Regions from separate parts of the Brevibacterium sp. ACRRH genome, predicted to be linked through region 2. Evidence: predicted binding sites of a transcription regulator. Region 2 holds the regulator's gene; the other holds the start of a gene.
The links. The regulator LexA, encoded in region 2, represses DNA repair genes until DNA is damaged. The targets are predictions, from matches to a motif close to TCGAACANNTGTTCGA.
Positions count from the first base shown of each region.

Region 1: MHX53_RS09315 (HNH endonuclease signature motif containing protein) is a predicted target of LexA. The motif match lies at 1,630-1,645, and genes of this name have one in related genera.

Region 1 is NZ_JAKRMN010000009.1:5,684-17,625, forward strand. It holds gene MHX53_RS09315 (HNH endonuclease signature motif containing protein) at 1-1,591, opposite strand, end outside; gene MHX53_RS09320 (Rv3654c family TadE-like protein) at 1,878-2,333, opposite strand; gene MHX53_RS11830 (TadE family type IV pilus minor pilin) at 2,311-2,652, opposite strand; gene MHX53_RS09330 (DUF4244 domain-containing protein) at 2,844-3,029, opposite strand; gene MHX53_RS09335 (type II secretion system F family protein) at 3,199-3,855, opposite strand; gene MHX53_RS11835 (type II secretion system F family protein) at 3,867-4,682, opposite strand; gene MHX53_RS09345 (TadA family conjugal transfer-associated ATPase) at 4,720-5,859, opposite strand; gene ssd (septum site-determining protein Ssd) at 5,866-6,894, opposite strand; gene MHX53_RS09355 (hypothetical protein) at 7,110-10,076, opposite strand; gene acs (acetate--CoA ligase) at 10,289-11,942, shown strand, end outside.
Region 2 is NZ_JAKRMN010000005.1:42,475-54,416, reverse strand. It holds gene miaA (tRNA (adenosine(37)-N6)-dimethylallyltransferase MiaA) at 1-753, shown strand, start outside; gene dapF (diaminopimelate epimerase) at 750-1,652, shown strand; gene MHX53_RS06325 (methyltransferase) at 1,624-2,253, opposite strand; gene hflX (GTPase HflX) at 2,317-3,792, shown strand; gene MHX53_RS06315 (ATP-dependent DNA helicase) at 3,798-5,819, shown strand; gene lexA (transcriptional repressor LexA) at 5,803-6,477, opposite strand; gene MHX53_RS06305 (LysM peptidoglycan-binding domain-containing protein) at 6,760-7,053, shown strand; gene MHX53_RS06300 (histidinol-phosphate transaminase) at 7,063-8,193, shown strand; gene hisB (imidazoleglycerol-phosphate dehydratase HisB) at 8,190-8,789, shown strand; gene MHX53_RS06290 (hypothetical protein) at 8,786-9,382, shown strand; gene hisH (imidazole glycerol phosphate synthase subunit HisH) at 9,379-10,002, shown strand; gene priA (bifunctional 1-(5-phosphoribosyl)-5-((5-phosphoribosylamino)methylideneamino)imidazole-4-carboxamide isomerase/phosphoribosylanthranilate isomerase PriA) at 9,999-10,742, shown strand; gene MHX53_RS06275 (SseB family protein) at 10,739-11,518, shown strand; gene MHX53_RS06270 (catalase) at 11,496-11,942, opposite strand, start outside.

The sequences.
Region 1 (11,942 bases), on a different contig from region 2:
CCCGTACCAAAACTGGGCGAGCCATATTCCCGTCATTTTCGCGCGTCGCAGTCTCGTGCGAATCACTCTCTTCTGGAGGCCTCGCACCTTGCGCGCTTTCATTTGGCGGGTCTCCAACTGGAGTAACTCCGCTTAAACCGTTTTCATCCGGAGGATCTTCACCTTGTGGTTTACCGTCTGCGTTCATTCCGGCTGGTTGCTGTACACCCGGCGGTTCACCGCCCGGATCTGTTCCTCCCGGGGACCGATCTTCCGAAGCCCAACCGTCACCACCAGGCATCTTCACGCCATTAGCTTCCAGATCCAGCTCAATGAGTCCCGGCATTTGATCTTTGAGGAAGTGGAGCACGGGGACCGTGACGTTGATGTTGGCCTGAGCTTTTAACCATTCCTCGTTGATTGGCATGGAGATGCACAGTTCCATTTCATACACGCGCTGCGCATTGTTGGCTTCCCATTTGTCATTAAACACAGGAACGCTACTTAGCCCCTTGGCTCCTTCACCTGCAACGTCAACGCTTTCGTCATGCTCCACGCTGGCCGGTTTCCGTTGCCCCGTGGATACAACTTTTGCGCGTACTTCAGTACTGGGAATAGCTCCGACTGCCATGTCGAACAAGAGTTGATCCATCAACCGGTCGTCGTCGATTTCCACGTCACCCAGGTCACCGACCCGGAGTTTAACCTTTTCACCAGATTCGCCGGGGACAAGAATTTCGCGGTCTTTATCCGAAAGCGTGGCGATGAACGGGTCGATATCGTTTTTCTTAACCGCCCGCGCGCAACCACTTAAACGCGCGAAGTACGCGTGCATAACCAGGGTTGGGCCGGTCATCGTCACCGTGGACGTACCGTCGCCGTTGTCCCAGTACCGCACGCACCGGTTTCGCACCGCGTCTTCATTTCGGCTCTTTGGGGTGGTCAGCATCGCAATGATCTCATTGACGTGTTTTCTAAACGTTTTGAAGGTCACGTCCAGTCGCCGTGACGTGAGTAGCTCATCAAACTGTGGAACACAGATCCCCAAGTGCGACAACCTTCGGGCGACATATGACACCCGGTCGTATCCGACAACACCGGCTTTCGCCAACGCCCACAGCTTGGGCATGAACAGCGCGCCTGTCACCACCCGGCGAGCCTCAGTGACCACCTGCGGTCCAGTGCAGTCCATGAACTGCGAAAGCACTCCCACCGTTGGGGAAGGCAAAGAGTCCAGCAACCGTTCCACGTCTTTTACGGAAACCACACCGCCACTCGGCCTAGGCACGCACACGACAGTGTCATCAATCGACACCCTGGGTGCCTGTTCGCGCACTTGGCCAAACGCATCTACCCGAGTTTCACCAGCGAAACTGGGCACCTTCCCGACGACAGTCGGAGCCGCGCCCGCCTCGGCATCGAAAACTGTACGTAGCTCCGATGAGTCATCCGGCATTGGGTCGAGGTGAGCAACTATCACAGACACCAAGGCCTCGGCGCGCTTAATGGTCGCGTCATTGACCTCGCGCTCAACTTGCCCGAAAGCCTCAAACACAGCATCGCTGGGTTCGCAGTAAAGGTCTACGTCTTCTTCTAAGCCTGGGTTAAGCATCGTTGCTCACCTCCTTCGTGGTTCAATCTTACCACTATTAGAACACATATTCAATATCTAGATCAACATTTGTTTATGACTATTCGATATCTGTTCGACTTACGCGCGATAGGAGCTAAATCGGTCGAACCCTAGAAGACCGGCGCCGAGGTGGTTAAAAGCTCCGCGCGCAATCGGCGCCGATCCCCTAGGTGCCCCCTAGCTTCGAAGTGTGCAAACACCCGCGCTCGGCAGTCCCTTAGACAACCACCGTCGTCTCTCGCGCGACCGAAGAAACACCACGTCTTCAGTTCCCCTGTGGGTTTCCCGCAACCGCGGTCACCTTGATGGCCTTGAGCGGTTTGGGCATATCAGCCCTCACTTCCACCTTCACAGTGCCCAGGTCCGTGCGTGCAACGCAGTCGACCATCTCGAGGTCTTCACGTTTCACCATCTCCTTGGCCACCTGGCACGGCTCGCCGGGCACCTTGCCGCGCACCGCATCAGCCGCACCCAACGCCGCCAGGTCCGCGGTCCCCTCGGCATGCGCTTTGATCAACGCACTTCGCGCAGCGAACCCCACCGCGCCCATCAGCACCAACGCAAACGCCGTCAGCGCTACGGCCATCACGGTCGCGGTCCCCCGCTCACGCAAACCCCGCTCACGCAAACCGCTCTCTCGCCTCACAGAACGCGCTCTCCACATTCCCGCCACAGAACGCAAACCACCCACCTCGGGCTTAATGCCCATCGAGCGAACCATGGCTTTCACCTTCCGTCCGTGCCTCGGCTGACGCTTCAACTTCCTTCATCACCGGATGCAACGCTTTGGGTAACGTAGTTTTCACATGCACCTTCGCGTACCCTCCACCCTGCGACACGGTCACGGTCGAACCCGGCCCAGCCTTACGCTTAGCCGCCTTCTCAATGTCTTGCGAGGGCTCACCTCGGGCCGCTTCCCTGGCGCCCGCCCGAGCCGCCTCGTACACCCGCACCTGCGCAATTCCAATGACGCCCGCACCCACCACGAGGATCAGCACCAACACCAACGCAGGAAGCACCACAGCGAACTCAGCAGTCACCGTGCCACGTTCACTGCTCCGCACCTTTGCCCTGCGTTGGCCAGAGCCTGTCCTACGCTCACCCGACACACCCCTGCGATCACCAAGCACACCGCCCGATGCCACAGCCTCGTGCCCGCCGAACCCAGCACAGCACCCAATATGCTTAACCCATTCCTGCACCGATCCTCGCAGTGGGACGAGCCATCGCATTACTGCCCCATTCCCAATGCGGTTTGCATGAGGTTGAGCAGAATGTTGTTGATCGGTTCACTCTTGAGCAACACCACCAGCAACGCCGCGAAGCCACACGCAGCTAACGTCGTAATCGCGTATTCAGCTGTGGTCGCCCCGGTTTCGTCACGCAGGTCAACGCGCATGATTTCTTTCGACTCCATCGTCTTTCCTTTCTCTTTGTGTGCGATGGACTTTGAGCGTCTCGCACCGCACTCCCCCTCAGAAAGAGCCCCATTCGCAACTGTGGAAAACGCCATTTCTTCCACATGCCGCGGGCCACTCCAACGCGTGCAGTATCCACAGGCCATGCACCCCACAACCGCCCAACACTCACCGCACGAAAATCGCCGACATATCGCCCACCAGCGTGATCACCACCGGCACCACACCCGTGAGAATCACCGACGGCAAAACGCACACTCCCAACGGAATGACCAGGTGAACGCCCAGTTTCGCCGCCGCCATCTGTCGGCGCCTACGCTCTGCGCGCCGCATATCGGACGCCAATCCGGACAGTAGCGGCGCCAACGCCACCCCCGTCGACCTCGAAAACTCCACCAACGACACCACCGTGCGGTGCTCGGCCACAGAATCCTGCGTTCCCACGTACGCGTTATCCACAGACCCAAGTGCCAAAGAACGACCTAACCGCCCCAACCCCGACCGGTCCTGCGTAGCCCTCGCCGCCAACTCAAACGCCCGCGGAATCGGCAACCCCGCCCGCAGACAAATCGCCACCAAGTCCAGATCAAACGCCAACTGCTCCACTTGGCTCTCACCCAACGTGAGCTGTCCAAACGCCCACTTCCACACCCGCTTGAGCACACTGCCCCGGCGCACCCGCCTCGGCTGCGACAGTTGGCTCAACCTCCCAGACGACCTGGGCCACAACAGCCACACCACGCACCCGGCGCACGCCCCCGCAACAAGAACAGCCACTGGCCCCAGCGCTCCCGCACCCACCGGCGCAACACTCAACACAGCCACAACGCCCACCTCTACCTCGCTCCTGCCAACATGGACCGCATCCAGATCCGCCCCACAATCAACAGCACCAAACCACCACAAATGCTCAGCGCACCCGGCACTGACGTCACCAACTCCACCAAGTCAGCACCCACCAGCACCGCCAACCCCAACGACATAATCGGTAGCCAACTCAACACCATCACTGAGGAAATCGGCCCCGCCAACGCCACATCGCGCTCCCGCATCGCGTCCGCCCGATCCCTACACGTCGACGCATACGACGCCAGCATTTCGGCCGCCGGCGCACCCGCCTGCTCCGACACGAACCACACCGACGCCATCCCCGTCAGAATCCGCGCATCCTCATCACCCAGCTCACCGGCGTACATGCGCAACGCCTGATCCGGCTTCTCACCCAACTCCATGGCCCGCGCCACCTTGCGCAACACTCGCTCCGCGACCTCGTTATCCGGCAGATCCGCTACCAGCGTCATCGCCCGCGCTGGCTCAATCCCCACCTTCAACAACTGCACCGCCCGGTCAATCACCGCGATCATGGACGAATCCTCGCTCCCATCGACCGCACCCGCACCGTCGCCCCTTCCGCGCACCCGCATCACGAACGCGCGCACGCGGTCCCCGAAACGACCTCGGCCACCGCTCTCACCTCGGCCGGCCCCGCTCTCACCTCGGCCCCCGCTCAGAGTCCCAGCTCCCCGGCCAGCCCCACCAACACCGAAGATCCGGCGCACCCGCGCGCCCGCACCCGGCCCCATAAACAGCCACACCGCGGCCGCCACACTCAGCCCCGCACCAAACGCCACCAAAGCAAACACAACAATCACCCAGCCCTAGTCCTAGCCCCAGCCCTCGTCCCTACCTCTACTCCCGCAGCCGCGCAGCCAAATCCGCCCAGCCGGCACCTCGGCCACTGCCCAGCTCCCACGCCGGCACCGTCGACAGCACGCCCCGCTCCAACACCGGAACCGCCACCTGCGACACCACCCGGCCCCTGGGCCCCCGCGTCACATGCACAATCACGTCCAACGCCGTACTCACCTGCGACGTCACCGACTCCGGCGCCATCCCCGCCAACGCCCCCAGCGCCTCCAGACGGGCAGGCACCGCACTGGCCGCGTTCGCGTGAATCGTGGCGCACCCACCCTCGTGCCCCGTGTTCAAGGCGGTAAGCATGTCCCGCACCTCGGCCCCACGGCACTCCCCCACCACCAGCCGATCCGGCCTCATCCGCAAAGCGTTCTTCACCAAGTCAGCCATGGACACCTCACCCATGCCCTCCACGTTCGCCTGCCGCGCCGCCAACTGCACCACATGCGGATGCGCCACACTCAACTCCCGCGAATCCTCCACAACCAACAACCGCTGGCCCGGATCCACCTCGGCCAACAACGCCCCCAACAACGCCGTCTTCCCCGACCCCGTCCCACCAGAAATCAAGAAGTTCTTCCGCCGCTCCAACACGTGCAACAACAAGTCAGCCACGTCCGGCACCACCGTCCCCGACCCCACCAACTCACTCAACGTGAACCCCCGATGCCGCGGAATCCTAAACGACAACACCGTCACATCCCCCGACAACGGCGGGATCACCGCGTTCAACCGCACCCCGTCGGGCAACCGCACGTCCACCAGCGGCTGCGAGTCATCCAACCGCCGCCCGCCCAACGCCGCCAACCGCACCGCCAGCGCCCGCACATCCGCCTCGGTCCCCAACGACACCGGCACCCGGCACAACCCCTCACCGTGGTCCGCCCACACATCCCGCGGCCCGTTCACAAACACGTCCGTCGTCGACGCGTCGTCCAACAACGGCTGCAACGGCCCCGCCCCCGCCAACTGCGCGGAGATCTTCGCCACCAATTCCAGCACCGCCGCTGACCCCAAGACCCTCCCGGATCGCGCAAGCGCGCTCGCCACCGCCGAGGTGGTCACCGGCCCCGGATTTTCCAGCAAGTAGTCGCGGACCTCGGCTACGAGGTCGTCATCAAGCCACTCCTTCATGACCACTCACCGCTCCTCGGCATACACGTCGTCAAACAGGTAACTGGCGAACTTCGCCAGGTGCGTGCGCCCGCGAGGTAGCCCTTCACCTCTGTCGAGCTTCTCCCCCAGCGCCACATCGTCCCGGAACGTGCCCGCCAATTCCACGCCCACCGCTTTAGCCAGCAGATCCGCGTCCACCCCACCGCGCCCGCTTTCCCGCACCGCCACCCGGATCGACGAGTGGACCTGAGTGAGCCGACCCGCCACCGCCGCCGTTGCCACCGCGGCCCGCACCCGCCCCGGCGTCACCACCGTCATGCTGTGGCACGTGGCCGCCCACTCGATCGGCGCGTGCCTGGGCAGGTCGATCACCACGAAGTCGAAAGCCTGCTGCGACGCCGCGATCACCGCGTCGAACACACCCTCCGTAATGTGCGACGTGTCCGCTTCAAGCATGCGATCCCACGACAACACCGACAGGTTCCCCTGCCTGGGCAACGCATCCTGCAGCGTCGACGGCCGCAAACGCCCACGTGAGCTCGCCAACGCCGGCCATCGCAACCCCTCGATGTTTTCGCATCCCAGCACCACGTCGAGCCCACCGCCCAGCGCGTCCGCGTCGACCAGCACCGTAGACACTCCGGACTCCGCGCTCTGCCTGGCCACCGCGCACGCCAACACCGACGCACCCGCACCTCCCGTTCCCCCAATCACCCCGTGGGTGAGCGCCGGATTCCGAGGTGGTTCAACCGCCTGGATCATGCGTTGCGACAACCATTCGGCACCGGCGGGCAGCACCACCACGTTGTCCACCCCCAGCCGAGCCGCCGCCCGCCACACGTCATCCCCAGCGCCTTCGGCTCCCACCAGCACACTCGGGATTCCGGGGGTCGCGGGCGCGTGGGTGACGTCCTCGCCCACCAGAATGAGGACGGCGTTTTGCCACCCACCGCTGTCGGGGCTGCGGACTTCCAGCGTCACTCCCACCCCGTCGGCCAGCGCGGAACAATGTTCAATCAGACTTCGCACGTGCGTGAATAAAACTACTTGCATAGCTTCACTGTGTGACGCCGTGCCTTCGCTTTCTAGAGCCGGTCACACATCTGTGGAAAACCGAGGTGGCACCCACCGACTGTGTACATCAGTCGTAAGTCTGTGCCATGGAGTCGCGCACGCCCTGGCAATTCGCGGGCCGACCCCACCCGCGAGCGCACAAAAAAGCACCCGCACTGGGAGTTATCCACAGTGCAGGTGCTTCTAGTGCGTGTTTACGGAAGGATCACATCGGACACATTGTGCAAAATTCCTTCTTGCTGCGCACTGTTGTGCACAACGTATGACGTGCCGCGGTCCTCCTGTGCCAAGAACCACTCGCCAGGTGTCACCATGAACACGGTCTCGCCCGTGGTTTCGTCCACGGCCGGGCGCGGTTCCGGCACCGCAAACCAGAATGGCTCGGAAACCGGCGCCTGCGCCTCATTGCCCTGCTGTGGTTGCACGGCGTGTGCCAGCTGCGTCTCCTGGTCTTCCGGAGCCACATTGTGCGCCCCGTATCCGGCGTTTTGGCCAGCGTCCTGGCCGGCCGCGTGTCCGCCAGCCTGCCCAGCACCGTGACCATCCTGCCCAGCTACGTGTCCGCCAGCACGCTGGTCTCCCGACCCGTCCACCGGCTCGAAGCCCTGCTCCGAGTACTCATACGGGCGGAAGTACTGCGTTGGCTCGTTGTCATCGGCCACGCGAGACGCCGCGTCGCCGCGCGCATCGGGCTCGCGTGGTGCGTCATCTTGAGCGTTCGCTCCCGCGCCCGAGGTGTTCGCCACCTCATGCTCACGACCCGCCTCGGTTGGCGCTCCTGGCTTGGCCCATGGGTTCTGCGGTTGCGCATCCCCGGTAGCGCCCGTGGCACCTGCAGCGCCCGTCGTACCAGTAGCGTCCGAGGCTCCCGCCGCACCCGCAACACCGGCGACTCCTGCGGCCACACCTGCTCCGGCGACTCCCGTGGCAGCTCCGGTCGAACGCGATCCTGCGCCCTCTGCACCGTCTGCCTCAGAAGCGTCCTTGGGTTTTGCGGCGGCCTCAGACTGGTCAGCCTTCTGTGGCTCGTCTGCCTCCTGCGATGCGTCGGTGTTCTGTGACGCGTCGGTCTTGTGCGACTCGCCTACCGCACTACCCGAGGTCGCAGCACTCTGCGCCCACGGCCCACCTGGCTGGTCACTCGTCTGGTTTTCCTTGCCACCGGTCATGAATGCCTGTGTGGGCTGGTTCTGCGCGTAGCGAGGTTCCTTGGCGCTGTGACGGCCCAGGTACGCCTGCTCGTCATCAGAGGTGTAGAACGTGTCTTCGTCCTTCTGACCCTGGCCACTCTGACCCTTGTCGCCCTGGTCCTGCTGGCCGTGATCCCCTGGCTGGTTCGGCTGTCCGCCGTTCTGTGCCCACGGCTGGCTGGTCTGCTCGCCAGGCTGGCTCTGCTGTGCCCACGGCTGTCCCGGGGTTTCGCCCTGACCTGCGTGGCCATCGTACTGAGCCTGACCAGGCTGAGCTCCAGCGCTCTGGCTGTCGTTCTGTGGCGCAAACGCACCGTGCCCTGCACCGTATCCCGCGCCACCACCGGCAGTCATCTGCTGACCGCTGGGCTGTGCCCACGGCTGGCTAGGACCGGAAGCGGGCTGCGATGCCGACTCATCAGCACCAGCACCCGACTGCGAAGCCGGCTGCGAACCCTGACCGGGCGCGAACTCTGAACCTGGCTGCGAACCCTGCTCAGGTGCGAACTGTGAACCCGGCTGCGAACCAAAGCCACCGGCTGGCTGCGATCCGGCTTGCGCCTGACCCACACCGTGCGCCTGGCCTGCGCCCTGCTCCTGGCCCGTAATCCCCGGCTGAGCCACGTGAGCAACCTGAGCGTTCGGTCCACCTTGCGCGCCCACAACCGGCCCCTGTGCCGCACCACTCTTGCTGTACGGGCGAGCCTTGGGGTGCGCGTCTGTAGCCGCACGGTACGCGAACTCTTTACCAAACACCGGAATAACGGTCAGCGTTCCAGCTACAAAAACGATGATCGCGGCCAAGAAGCCAAACACTGACCCCACGTGGAAACTTACCGCCATCGTTGCGAGCCACACGAAGTTCATCGCGAACGCCACCGAGGCCAGCACCGAAATCAGCTGGTCTACGCTCAGCGATCCGATCAATCGAATGCTTCCCGTCAGCTTGTTCACCAAAGTGAGCACTGCGGCTGCCAAAATCGGCAGGAGTCCCAGCACCACGTACCCGATCGTCGAGGCCGACCACCGCTGCACGAACCATTCGGCGTTCCCCGAGATTCCCTGCACACGAAAGGCGTACCCCGGGGTGGCCAGCGCTACCAGCGCAAACAAACCAGCAACCAAAAGCAAAATGTCACGCAGGGTCAACGGCCCAATGAGACCTGCTCCCGGCGCCTTAGGTTTCTTGGGTCCCTTAGCCTTCTTGCCCACGGTCTCCGGCATAGGCACACCTGGGTTGGGACCACCGAAGCCACCTGCCTGTGGCGCACCACCAAAGCCACCTGCCTGCTGTGGCGCGCTACCGTATCCAGGCTGCTGCGGCGCGCTACCGTACCCGGGCTGACCGCCCTGTCCTGGGTTCGGCTGGCCCGGGTGCTGAGGAGCACTCCCGTAGCCAGCCTGTTGTGGCGCACTCCCGTAGCCAGCCTGCTGCGGCGCGCTACCGTATCCAGGTTGCTGAGGTGCTGAACCATAACCGGCTTCCTGAGGAGCAGACCCCTGAGCCTGCCATGCACCACCGTGCTCTCCACCGTGCTGCGGACCGGATCCCGAGGCGCCCCACGGGCTTCCGCCGCCCTGCTGACCAGGTGCCTGCTGACCGCCGGGGTAACCGCCCTGCTGGCTTCCGGCGTAGCCACTTTCCTGACCAGGTGCCGACTGACCGGCCTGCCCACCTGGGTACTGGCCGCCCGGCTGACCACCGTGCCCACCCGGCTGACCACTGTGCTGCCCCGGCTGACCGGCGTGCTGACCTGGCTGCCCACCCGGCTGACCGTACTGGCCACCTGAGTATGAAGCGTCGGGTGTACTACCTGGATTCTGTACCCCGCCAGGCTGCGCACCGGACTGCGGCTGGCCAGGGTGTGCTCCTGGCTGCGCTCCACCAGGTTGCCCACCTGGTTGCGGTACGCCAGGCTGCTGTCCGTGACCGGGTGCGCCCCACGGGGATGACGGGTTTGGATGACTCATACAGGGATACTCCTTAATCGGACGTTAAGTCTCATACTGTCAGAATTTGCGCGATCGCACTAAGAAAAGTTTCAAAAGTTTCGTTATATGGTGACTACTGACGCCCTCATTTGTCCGCATGTAGGGTGACTACGCAGGCCCCATTCACCTCAACGACGAAGGAGAAACCAGTGGCATCGAACAACGACGTTACGCAGAACAGCTCCAGCCTGATGGACGAAACCCGAACCTTCCTCCCTTCGCAACAGACCACCTCGGTCGCGAACGTCACCCAAGACGAATACCAACGCGCACAAGCAGACCGACTCAAGTTCTGGGAGGACAACGCACGCGAACTTGTGTCGTGGGACACGCCGTTCACCCAGGTCCTCGACTGGTCCAACCCGCCTTTTGCCAAGTGGTTCGCCGACGGCACCCTCAACGTCGCATACAACTGTCTTGACCGTCACGTGGAAGCCGGCAACGGCGACCGTGTCGCCATCCACTTCGAAGGCGAGCCCGGCGACTCCCGCTCCTACACCTACGCCCAGCTCACGGAAGAAGTCTGCAAGACCGCCAACGCGCTCGCTTCCCTGGGTGTCAAGAAGGGTGACCGGGTTGCGGTTTACCTTCCCATGATTCCCGAGGCGGTCATCACCATGCTTGCGTGCGCCCGCCTGGGTGCGGCGCACTCTGTGGTGTTTGGCGGGTTCTCGGCTGACGCTCTGCACTCCCGTATTGAAGACGCCCAGGCCGAGGTCGTCGTCACCGCTGATGGCGGGTTCCGTCGCGGGAAGCCTTCGAACCTCAAAGGCACGGTCGACGCCGCCCTGGACAAGTCGGAAACTTCCGTCAAGCACGTCCTGGTCGTCAAGCGCACAGGCGAAGACACCAACATGGTCCAGGGCCGCGACCAGTGGTTCCACGACGTTGTGGGCGACCAGCCCACCACCCACACCCCAGAATTCTTCGAAGCCGAAAATCCGCTCTTTGTCCTTTACACCTCGGGCACAACAGGCAAGCCCAAGGGAATCCTGCACACGTCCGGCGGATACCTCACGCAAGCCACGTACACCATGCGCGCCGTGTTCGACATCAAACCAGAGACCGACGTGTTCTGGTGTACGGCCGACATCGGCTGGATCACCGGCCACACCTACGTCACCTACGGCCCCCTGGCCGCGGGTGCCACCCAGGTGATCTACGAAGGCACCCCGGACGCTCCTCACCAAGGGCGCTGGTGGGAAATCGTCGAAAAGTACAAGGCCACGATCCTGTACGCAGCCCCAACCGCAATCCGCACCTTCATGAAGTGGGGCGAAGAGATCCCACAGAAGTACGACCTGTCCAGCCTGCGTCTGCTGGGCTCCGTGGGCGAACCCATCAACCCCGAAGCGTGGATGTGGTACCGCCGCGTCATTGGCCGTGACGAACTGCCCATCATGGACACGTGGTGGCAGACCGAAACCGGTGCGCACATGATCGCGCCTCTTCCTGGCGTCACCGCCCTGAAGCCCGGCTCAGCGCAAACCCCACTTCCCGGGATCACCGTGGAAGTCGTGGATGACAACGGCCAGAAGATCGGCCCCAACCAGGTGGGTCTGCTGGTCATCAAAGAACCGTGGCCTTCCATGGCGCGCACCGTCTACGGCGACCCTGAACGCTTCAAGGAAACCTACTGGTCACGTTTCGACGGCATGTACTTCGCCGGCGACGGAGCCCGCTACGACGAAGATGGCGACATCTGGTTCCTGGGTCGCGTCGACGACGTGATGAACGTATCCGGGCACCGCCTGTCCACCACGGAAATTGAATCCGCACTGGTCAGCCACCCATCGGTTGCCGAAGCCGCAGTCGTAGGCGCCACGGACGAAACCACCGGCCAGG
Region 2 (11,942 bases):
GAACAACGCGCGGAAGTCCCACACCACCTGCTCGACATCCTGGATGTCACGCAGGACGCCGCGGTCAGTGAATACCAACGCAGTGCGCGTGCCCTGATCGACCAGATCCACCAGCGGGGGCGTACCCCCATCATTGTTGGCGGATCGGGACTCTACGTGCGAGCGGCAACCGACGTCATGAACTTTCCCGGAACAGACCCGGCGATGCGGGCTCGGCTGGAAGGAATTGCCGACGCCGGAGCGCTTCACGACATGCATACGATGCTCGAAGAGCTCGACCCCAAAGCGGCCAGCACAATCAAACCTACCGACGCGCGGAGGATCGTGCGGGCGCTTGAAGTGATTGCACTGACGGGCGACACGTTCAGCTCTGAACTGCCCGAATACACGTACTTCACCCCCACTATCCAGGTGGGGCTGGCGCAAGACCGCGAAACCCTGCACCAGCGCATTGCCGACCGTGTCCACCTTATGTGGGACGCCGGTTGGGTCGACGAGGTGCGCACGCTGCTCGACCAGGGGCTGCGGGACGGCAAAACCGCGCGACACGCAATTGGGTATGCGCAGATCATTGACTACCTCGACGACAAAATGAGTGCCGACTTAGCCATTGACTCAACAGTGACGCGAACCCGCCAGTTCGCGAAACGACAAGAAACCTGGTTCCGGCGCGATCCGCGCATTCAGTGGTTTGACGCCGCCGACCCGCACACGCCACAGAACGCGCTTGACTACATCAAGGAGACAGCATGATTGACGGACAACTCGTTAAAGGACACGGAACCGCCAACGACTTTGTTCTCCTCCACGACCCACACGGTGAGCACGCGCTAGACCCGGATGGCGTGCGCGCGCTTGCTGACCGCCACACCGGGATTGGTGGCGACGGGGTCATTCGTGTGATTCGAAGCGCGGCACTGGGTGAAGAGGCCGGGGACATGGCTCATGACGGTGGTGCCGAATGGTTCATGGACTACCGCAACGCGGACGGCTCAATCGCCGAAATGTGCGGAAACGGAGTGCGCGTTTTTGCCCACTACCTGCGGACATACGACCTCGTGCAGTCGCAGTCGTTTGCGGTTGGAACTCGGGCGGGCATCAAGCACGTCACGGTGATTCCCGACCCACTGGGCGGAGACGAGCCCTGGTACAAAGTCGACATGGGCAAGTGGCAACTGCCTGGTGGCGGTGAAGCGTTCGACGCAACAGTCGAAACGCCCGGAGTCCGTGTAGCCCGTCCAGGGCTGACCGTGGACATGGGTAACCCGCACACCGTGGTCGCGCTGGCTCACGCAGAAGAACTCGAAGCCGCTAAACTGCACGAACTCCCGCACGTCGAACCCGTGCCACCAGCGGGAACCAACGTCGAATACATCGTGATCGAACCGGACAACGACCCCACAACAGGGACGTTGCGGATGCGTGTACATGAACGTGGAGTTGGCGAAACCCACGCGTGCGGAACGGGCGCGTGCGCCTCGGCGTTGGCAGCCTACGTGTGGGCCGGGCGCGGCCCACAAGCCCCAACCACATGGACGGTCCACCAACCCGGTGGGGCAGTTCGCATCGACATCACAGGGGAAACCGTGGCGCTGTCAGGGCCGGCGGTCATCACTTACGAAGTCACACCTCGGGATCTTCCGGTTTTGTAACCACCAAAACGCGGAAGCCTTTGGCAGACGCCTCCTTGCGCACATCCCAGCCACCCGGCAGATTCTCTACCATCCACGTGGCCAGCGAGTCAGCACCCAGGTTCTTGGACACCACAAGCCACGCTTCACCGCCGGGAACCAGGCGCGGAAGCCACGTCAAAAGAAGGTCGTGCAGCACTTCCTTGCCCACACGAATGGGCGGGTTCGACCAGATCGCTGAAAACTGGACGCTGTCCGGAATGTCCTGGGCGAGCACGGGAGTGACAGACGCCAGGCCGGCGGTCTTCGCGTTCTCACGGGTCAGCGATAAGGAGCGTTCATTGACGTCTAATGCCCACACGCGCACATCGGTGTCGTCATCACGTGCTTCGAGACCGGCTTGCAGGCTGATGGGGCCCCAACCGCACCCCAAATCCAGAATGTCCCCGGTAGGAGGAGCAGGCAGATTCTTCAACAACACCGCGGTGCCAGGATCCAGTCGCGACGGGGAAAAGACGCCTGCATCAGTGGTGACGTCAACTTCGCGACCAGCAAGACGCACCGTGATGGTGCGAGGCTTCGACGCAGTGTGCGGTTGAGATGAGAAGTAGTGATCGTTCACCCCATCATGCTAAAGCACCAGTGTGAAACAATAATGTCTCTAGCTATCGACAGAAAGAGCTCAATGCAATCAGATAAGCACCGCGAAATGATCGACAGGGTGCTGTCCCGAGCCTCCGACTCACTGACGGATGACCACCTCGCAAGCGACGACTACAGTCAGCTTGATCTTCTAGAACGTGAAGCACTACGACGTGTCAACGGACTATCGACCGAACTCGAAGACATTACCGAGGTCGAATATAGGCAGATTCGACTTGAAAACGTGGTGCTCGCAGGAGTGTATTCAGGTTCAACCGAAGAAGCAGAAACCTCGCTCCGCGAACTCGCCGCCCTAGCTGAAACTGCCGGTTCACGTGTACTCGACGGGGTTTTGCAACGACGCGATACCCCTGATCCGTCCACGTACTTGGGACGCGGAAAGGCGCAAGAGCTCGCCCAGATCGTCGCCAGCGTTGGCGCCGACACCGTCATTACCGACACCGAACTTGCGCCCAGCCAACGCCGTGCGCTGGAAGACGTGGTCAAGGTCAAAGTGATTGACCGAGTTGCCCTGATCTTGGACATTTTCGCCCAACACGCTAAAAGCCGCGAGGGTAAAGCGCAAGTGGAGTTAGCGCAGCTGGAGTACCTGCTTCCGCGTTTGCGTGGTTGGGGTGATTCCATGTCCCGGCAGGCCGGTGGTCGTGTGGCCGGAGGTGCTGGAATCGGGTCCCGCGGACCTGGTGAAACTAAAATTGAGCTCGACCGTCGTCGGATTCGCACGCGCATGGCTAAACTCCGCCGCGAGATCAAGGCGATGGCGCCAGCCCGCGAAACCAAACGCTCCAACCGCACACGCAACAAGGTGCCCAGTGTGGCCATCGTGGGCTACACCAACGCTGGTAAGTCCTCCTTGCTCAACCGGCTCACGGACGCCGGGGTCATGGTGAAGAACGAACTGTTCGCCACCCTGGACCCCACGGTCCGTCAGGCACACACAGCCGATGGCCGTGTGTTCACGTACACCGACACGGTGGGGTTTGTGCGCAACCTGCCCCACCAGCTCGTTGAAGCCTTCCGCTCCACGCTGGAAGAGGCTTCGGATGCCGATCTCCTCCTTCACATTGTCGACGCCTCCCACGCGGACCCACTGGCTCAGATTCGGGCGGTACACGAAGTGCTCAACGAAGCCGAAACCGGAGACATTCCTGAACTCATCGTCTTCAACAAAGCCGATATCGCGAATCCAGACACCCTGGCGCGCGTGCTCAACACGTACCCAAACGCCGTCGTTGTGTCCGCGCACTCGGGGCAGGGGATCGACGAGCTTCGTGACCGCATCGATGACCTGTTGCCGCGCCCGTCCCACCACATCACCGCACTCATCCCGTTCGACCGTGGTGAGCTCATTGCCCGGGCCCACGACGAAGGCACGGTTGAGTCTGAGAAATACACCTCTCAGGGCACGCTACTGGTGGCCATGGTGGAGCCCGATCTTCTGCACGAACTCGAACAATTTCGACAGCCAGACATGGTCGACCCACATATCTTTGGGTGAACCACATGAGCTCAGACGTAGAACAACTCCTTGACGCAGCCGTAGATGCCCTAGGCGGAACCCACCGCGAAGGCCAGACCACCATGGCCCAAGCAGTATCGAGCGCCTTGGACAACCAGACGCACCTGCTGGTGCAAGCAGGCACCGGAACCGGGAAATCCCTGGGCTATCTGGTGCCCAGTGTCGAATACACGCTGCGAACCGGTGACCGGGTCATCATCTCCACCGCAACACTTGCCCTGCAGTCACAGATCATCCAACGCGACCTACCCCGACTTACGAAAACGGTAGGGGCCATCACCGGGCGGAAGCCCACCTCGGCGGTGTTAAAAGGACGGCGCAACTACGTGTGCCTCCACAAGCTGGGAGGCGGGTACCCGGGTGATGAAGAGTCCGCGTTGTTCGACGTTGGTGCTGACATTGAAGGGCACCGAGGTGGCTCAATGACCGCGACCGAAGCCGAGATCGCGCGGATCCGGGAGTGGGCCGATGCGACCTCGACGGGGGACCGGGACGACCTGGTGCCCGGCGTGTCCGACCGGACATGGTCGCTGGTGTCCGTGAACTCGTTTGACTGCCTGGGGTCCACGTGCCCCATGTTCGAAGAGTGCTTTGCCGAACGCGCCAAGAACACGGCCGCGGACTCCGACATTGTGGTCACCAACCACGCGCTCTTGGCGATTGAAGCGCAAGGGGAGCAGTCGGTGTTGCCGGAGCATTCGGCGGTGGTGATCGACGAGGCACACGAACTGCGCGACCGTGTGACCGGCGCGCTCACCGGGGCAATCACGCATGCGCTTCTAAGCGCTGTGGCGTCGACGGCTAAGAAGCACACGGCCGCCACGGCGAACACCGTTCAGGCGCTCACCAAGGCCAGCGATCAGTTTGCGGCTGCCCTGGAAGAGCACGAGCCCGGTCTGTTGCGCGTGTGGCCAGAAGACCTGGGCGACGCGCTGTCGGCCGTGCATGACGCGTTGCGGGACTTGAGTTCGCAGGTCGGGGGAGTGTCCAAGGAGTCCGAGCCCGACGCCGGGCGACATATGGCACGCGCGCGTATTGACGAAGCGTATGAGCTAGTGGAGCGGTTGTTGGACCGCAACAGCAACGATGTCGCGTGGATTTCGACGAATACGTTTAAGGAAACCACCACTACGTCGCTCGTTGTGGCGCCGCTGAGTGTGGCGGGTACGTTGCGGAACGGGTTGTTTGCTGAGTCCACCGTGGTGGCGACCTCGGCGACCCTGGCGTTGGGTGGCAAGTTTGAACCGGTTGCGGCTGCCCTGGGTCTGGCTGGGGAGGATGCGCCCCGGTACGACGCGATCGACGTGGGTAGCCCGTTTGACTACCAAAAGCAGGGGATCCTCTACGTGGCCGGGCACCTGCCCAAACCCGGCAGGTCAGGGGTCAACGTCCAGGTGTTGGACGAAATCGTGGAACTGATTGAGGCGTCCCGAGGTGGTGCCCTGGGACTGTTTTCGTCCCGGCGTGCCGCTGAAGAGGCCGCCCAGTTTGTGCGGGAGCGCACGCGCTACCCGGTGTACTTGCAAGGCGAGGACACGTTGTCGGTACTGGTGAGGGACTTCGCCGCCGATGATTCGGCCGTTCTGTTTGGCACCATGTCGCTGTGGCAGGGCGTGGATGTGCCGGGATTGACCAACCGGTTGGTGCTTATTGACCGGATTCCGTTTCCACGCCCCGACGACCCGTTGTCGCAGGCGCGCACTCAGGCCGCTGCGGCTAGAGGTGCGAACGGGTTCATGGCGGTGTCGGCAACGCACGCGGCGTTGCGGTTGGCGCAGGGAGCTGGGAGGCTGATCCGCACGTCACACGACCGCGGTGTGGTTGCGTTGTTGGACTCGCGTGCGCGCACAGCAGGCTATTCGAAGTTTTTGCTCGACTCGCTTCCGCCACTGTGGCGGACTACTAACTCTGAACTGGTGAAGCAGGCCTTGCAGCGCCTCGCAACGGGAGTTGCTGCCGGGGAAGCCGGCGCTGGTGCCGCTGCAGCTTCTACAACCGACGAATAACGGCGGTGACTAGACCCATGATGAGCGCGTGATCGCCGTCGATGGGTTCGTAGTCCTTGTTTTCAGGGAGCAACCACTGCTTGCCGCCTTCGCGCTTGAGCGTCTTCACGGTGGCTTCGTTGTCGAGCAGGGCGGCTACGATTTCGCCGTTGTTGGCCGTGGACTGTTTGCGCACCACGACCCAGTCGCCATCGCAGATGGCAGCGTCGATCATGGAATCACCTACGACCTGCACGAGGAACATTTCGCCTGAGCCCACAACCTGACGGGGGAGTGGGAAGACGTCCTCAACGTGCTGTTCTGCCGTGATGGGGCCACCGGCCGCGATGCGTCCCACGACAGGAACCAGTGCGGTGTTCGCGGAGGTTTCTGGGGTGATGTTGTTGTTGTACTCAATTTCGTCGGGGTTGACGACTTCAAGGGCCCGAGGTCGTTTAGGGTCGCGACGGACGTACCCCAAGCGTTCCAGCTGGTTGAGCTGGTGGGCAACCGATGACAGCGAGGCCAGGCCCGCCGCCTGGCCAATTTCACGCATGCTTGGTGGGTAGCCGTTGGTGTAGACGGCGTGTTCGATGCATTCGAGGACTTGGCGCTGACGTGGGGTCAGTCGCCTGTCGGTGCGTGAGATTGAGTCTTCTGGTAGTGAGCGCGAGTGCAGTGACTCTTGCTCTTGAATGTCTGCGATGACGCTTTCGTTGCGTGGGCGCCCCCGGCCCCGCTTTGCCTTCTCTGCCACGTTTCCTCCCAATGTGTGACCTGCTAAAACGTGCGATCCAAAAACTGTGTCAGACCCTCCTGGAACAGTCAGGTATGAAAGCGAAAGGGATCGCGTTTGAATCTATTTTCGCACATTTGTTCGAGAAACAGTAGACATTTGTTCGAATGTTGTGTTCAATAGAACATAGATTCGATAGAACATTAGTTCGAATGGAGGATTGAGATGACACGAATGGCTCGCACATATGCGGTTCGTCGGCTAGTGGTTGTGCTTGCGTTGGTTGTCGCGGCGTTTGCTATTACGTTGGCCGTGTTGCCGGCGCAGGCTTCTGAAGGTGGGGCATCAGCTCAGACCGTGACGGTGACAGTGCAGGAGGACCAGTCACTGTGGACTATCGCACGTGAACACAGTGAAGGTGTTCCCACCGACCAGGTGGTGAAGCAGATTAAGGCGCTCAACGGCCTCGACGGCTCGCTTGTTCGACCCGGACAAAAGCTCGAAGTGCCCTCACGTTAAACTCGTGGCGTGGTTGAAAATCTCCCGGTTCGAAACGATTTGCGCGGTGCGAAGCCCTACGGTGCTCCAGTGCATGATGTGCCCGTGCGCCTCAACGTCAACGAGAACTCGTATGACGTTCCACCAGTCGTGGTTGAGGCGCTGCAAAAGAACCTTGGGGAACAGCTCCAACACCTCAACCGCTACCCGGATCGTGAGTTCACTCGCCTACGGGAGCTCCTGTCGCAATACCTGTCCACGGTTCTGGAAAAGCAAGGCAACGGTGAGCTCACCCAGATTCCGCCCGAATGGATTTGGGCAGCCAATGGCTCGAATGAAGTTCTTTCGCACATTGTCCAAGCGTTTGCGGGACCAGGGCGCACAGGACTCGGGTTTGAGCCCAGCTATTCGATGCACCCGCTTATCACCACATCGACGGGTGCCACATGGATCAAAGCCTCACGCAACGACGACTTCACGCTCGATGTCGACACTGCAGTTAACGCAGTGCGTGAGAACAAGCCAGACATCACCTTCATTTGTACTCCCAACAACCCCACGGGTTGCTCAACTCCGATTCAGGTCGTAGAAGCAGTTCTTGAAGTGACGACAGGCATCGTCATTGTCGACGAGGCCTACGCCGAATTCGCGCGGCCCGGATTCCAAACTGCACTCGACCTACTACCAGACAACCCACGTTTGGTGGTTTCGCGCACCATGAGTAAAGCGTTCGCTTTTGCCGGAGCGCGCGTCGGTTACGCTGTTGCGCATCCGGACTTCATTGATGTTCTGCGCCTGGTGCGTCTGCCGTATCACCTGTCACGCCTGACTCAGGCGGCGGCGTGTGCAGCGCTTGAACACACGCCAGCACTGCTGGAAAACGTGGAACGCCTTGTGGAATCGCGCAACACCATGAGTCAAGCGTTGACGGGACTGGGGTACTCGGTCGTGTCCAGTGACTCGAATTTCCTGATGTTCGGAAACGTCACGGACCCGCAGGCGATGTTCGAAGCGCTACTCGCACACGGCGTCCTGGTGCGCAACAACGGTATCCCCGGGCACTTGCGCGTCAACGCGGGAACCGACTTCGAAACCACGGAATTCATTCGCGCAATCACCGACGTGACGCGCACCCACCCTCACCTCCAAGGACAGGCATGACCCGCACAGCAACGGTTACTCGAACGACCTCGGAATCCGACGTTACCGTCACCCTCAACCTCGACGGGGTTGGGACCTCAACCATCTCAACGGGCGTTCCCTTCTTCGACCACATGCTCACGGCGCTGTCCAAGCACTCATGCATTGACATGGAGATCAACGCAACCGGCGACACGCACATCGACGTCCACCACACCGTGGAGGACACGTCGATTGTGATCGGCCAAGCGCTCAAAGAAGCGCTTGGCACAAAAGCTGGTATCCGCAGGTACGGACACGCGTATGTGCCACTTGATGAAAGCTTGGCGCGGGCAGTGGTCGACATTTCCGGGCGCCCGTACTTTGTTCACACAGGAGAACCTGAGGGGCAGCAGTATCACCTGATCGGTGGGCACTTCACCGGATCGATGGTGGGGCACGCGTTAGAATCGCTAAGTATTTCAGCTGGGCTGACAGCTCATGTGACGTTGCTGGCGGGGCGCGACCCCCACCACATTGCCGAAGCCCAGTTCAAAGCGTTCGCGCGAGCACTGCGCACAGCAGTCGAACCTGACCCGCGCACCGACGCCATTCCATCCACAAAAGGAGCCTTGTGAGCCGGACTGTCATCGTCACCCCGTTTGGACTGCCCAAACAGCTTGCCGCTGCATGCAAACTCAACAACATCGACGGGTACGTCGTCCCGGTCGGTGACTTTTCAGCGGTCGTGCAGCAGTCGTCCTCAACCGAGGAAGGCAACCGGGCAGCCTCGGCGATTTCCAAACTGGCGGGGAAGCACGAAGTCTTGTTGCTGACCCGTGCGGATGAACACATCGACGCCGGACACTACCGTCACGGCAAACGCGAAGCTGACGTTCCCGCAGGGCTTGCATTGAACAACCTGCCGGGCATCGTGGAGAAGCTACTGCTCGAAACGATTGAACCGGAAACTGCCGAGGGCGCCATCGACGTCACGGCGATGAGTAGGTACGAAGCCTCGGCGGCAACCATGACCCCGGAGCGCGCTGCCCTTGCGCGCACCGCGCTTCTGTGGATGGTCGTGGCGCTCGTCGGGTTTATTGGGATCGTGCTCGGTGCGCTCGTGGCGCTTAACATCAACCCAATCGCGTGGGCCGGTGTCGTGGTCGCGGCGGTGATCTTCGGGTTCTCGCTCTATCGCATCAATGCGTTGTTAGCGAGACGCAAATGACGCAGGTCGTGGTGCTGGACTACGGGTCGGGAAACGTCCGATCCGCGGTTCGCGCGCTCGAATCCGCAGGAGCGCAGGTCACGCTCACCGGTGAGCGTGACGCTGCGCTGGACGCAGAGGGCCTGCTGATCCCAGGGGTTGGAGCCTTCAGTGCCGTCATGGATGCGCTCGAACGTGTAGGTGGCCACGACATTGTGCGCACACGCCACCAGCAGAACAAGCCCACACTGGGCATTTGCGTGGGCCAGCAGATCCTCTTCCAGTCCGGAACAGAGCACGGGACAACCGCCTCGGGCGTGGCACTGTGGCCGGGCACGGTCACTCACCTCAAAGCCCCAGTCGTTCCACACATGGGGTGGAACACCGTGACCCCTGCACAAGGGTCAGCGATGTTCGCAGGTGTCGAACATGAACACTTCTACTTCGTCCACTCATACGCGGCACACACGCCTGTGCCCGGAGCGCTCAACACCACATGTACCCACGGTGAACAGTTCATCGCCGCCGTGGAAGACGGGCCCACGTGGGCAACCCAGTTCCACCCAGAGAAGTCGGGGGACGCGGGCCTCACACTCTTAACTAACTGGCTGAAGCACGTTCGCAGCAAGGAGAATCAATGACCAACCTCGTAGACTCAGCGAAACTGACCCTTCTTCCCGCCGTTGACGTAGCCGACGGGCGCGCGGTCCGCCTGGTGCAAGGCGAAGCGGGGACGGAAACCGAATACGGTTCGCCCATCGAAGTTGCCGGCACGTTCGAAGAGCAGGGTGCCGAATGGATTCACCTCGTGGACCTCGATGCGGCGTTTGGTCGTGGGTCCAACCAGAAGTTGCTCGAACAGGTGACCAAGTCCCTGTCCATCAAGGTTGAGGTGTCGGGTGGAATTCGCGACACCGAAAGCCTCGAACGTGCGCTCGACACGGGTGCAGAACGCGTCAACATCGGTACAGCGGCGCTTGAAAACCCTGAGTGGACCGCGCAGGTGATCAACGAGTACGGCGACAAGGTCGCGGTTGGACTAGACGTGCGTGGAACCACGCTGGCGGCTCGCGGGTGGACCCGTGACGGTGGCGACCTGTGGGAAGTGCTGGCAGCGCTCGAGGAAGCAGGGTGCTCACGCTACGTGGTCACCGACGTCACTAAGGACGGCACCCTGCGCGGCCCCAACACGGAACTGCTCAAGCAGATTGCTGAAAAGACCCAGAAGCCGCTCGTGGCGTCAGGTGGAATCGCATCACTGGACGACATCGCTGCACTACGTGAGCTGGTGCCGGTGGGCGTCGACTCTGCGATCGTTGGAAAGGCATTGTACGCCGGGAAGTTCACGCTTCCTGAAGCCCTGGACGTCGCCAGCGAATGAGCCACGAGCACCAAGAACCCAACACAGCCGATTCCGCGGGAACGCCGTGGGTTGGGCGTGACCTTAAACCCAACCCGTTTTCCGGTGATACGGGGGAAGCAGACCAGGCGCTCATCGATGCCCTCGACGCAGTTCATGCGAGCCCGTTTGAGCCGGCGTTGCACCAACAGGTCATCGGGGCGCTACGTGAAAAACGCGTGTACGCGCCGGTGCTCCCCACTGCCGTCGAGCACACCACTGACGAACGCGGGCTGGTACATGACAACAAGAGCGAAATGGCCATGGTCAGGCTGGCGGCCGCCGACGGTCGTGAATGCACCCCGGCCTTCACCGGGATTCGCGCCTTGACGGCGTGGCATGGAAACGCCCGGCCGGTGCCCACACAGGCGGAACGCTTAGGCGCGGCCGCGGTTGAAGAGGGCGCGCAACTGGTGGTGCTCGATCCAGGAAGTGAACGGGCCTTCCTGATTCGTAGGCCAGCGCTGTGGGCGTGGCTGCAAGGGTTGGACTGGACGCCAGCGTGGGCGAACCCGCAGGTGGTGAACGCGGTGGCTCAGGTTGCCGGGCGTCACAGTTGGATTGAATCCGTGGCCGTGGGCGTGGGGTCGGCGAACGTGGTGACCTCCGGGCCCGAGGTGTCCCTCACCGTCCGTGTGAACCGCGAGCCCCAGCCGGAAGAAGTCCAGGCGTTTAACGCGGAATTGAGTCAAACGCAGCAGGTTGTTGAGCTGGTTGACTCGCTCACTATGAGTTTTACTGACGCTCAGCGCGCGTAGCGGTCACCACGGACTCCACGCGTGCGCCCAGTTCGGCGTCAACGTTGCGCCAGTACTGGAAGATGCGGGGGAGTAGCTGGTCGTCGGTCACCGCCATGACGTGTCCGGCGATGTTCCCCACAAGGCGGTCGCGAGCGGCGTCGTCGAGGACGTTGCGCACCAGGTCGCCTGCCTGGTTAAAGTCCCCGTCGTTCTCACGCAAGGTAGCGGCTGCGCGGACTGCGTCACCGGAGAACGCGGTGATGTTCTGTTCCGTGACCCGTTCTGAATCAGCCTGTGGGCCACCGTAGGTGTTGGTCGCGTATTCGCCCATTTCCTTGGGGTAGTTTTCATGTGTCATGGCACCGTCGCGGCTGTAGCTACGTTTGGTTGCTGCGCGTGGCTTGTTGACGGGCAGTTGTGCGTAGTTGGGGCCGATCCGGTG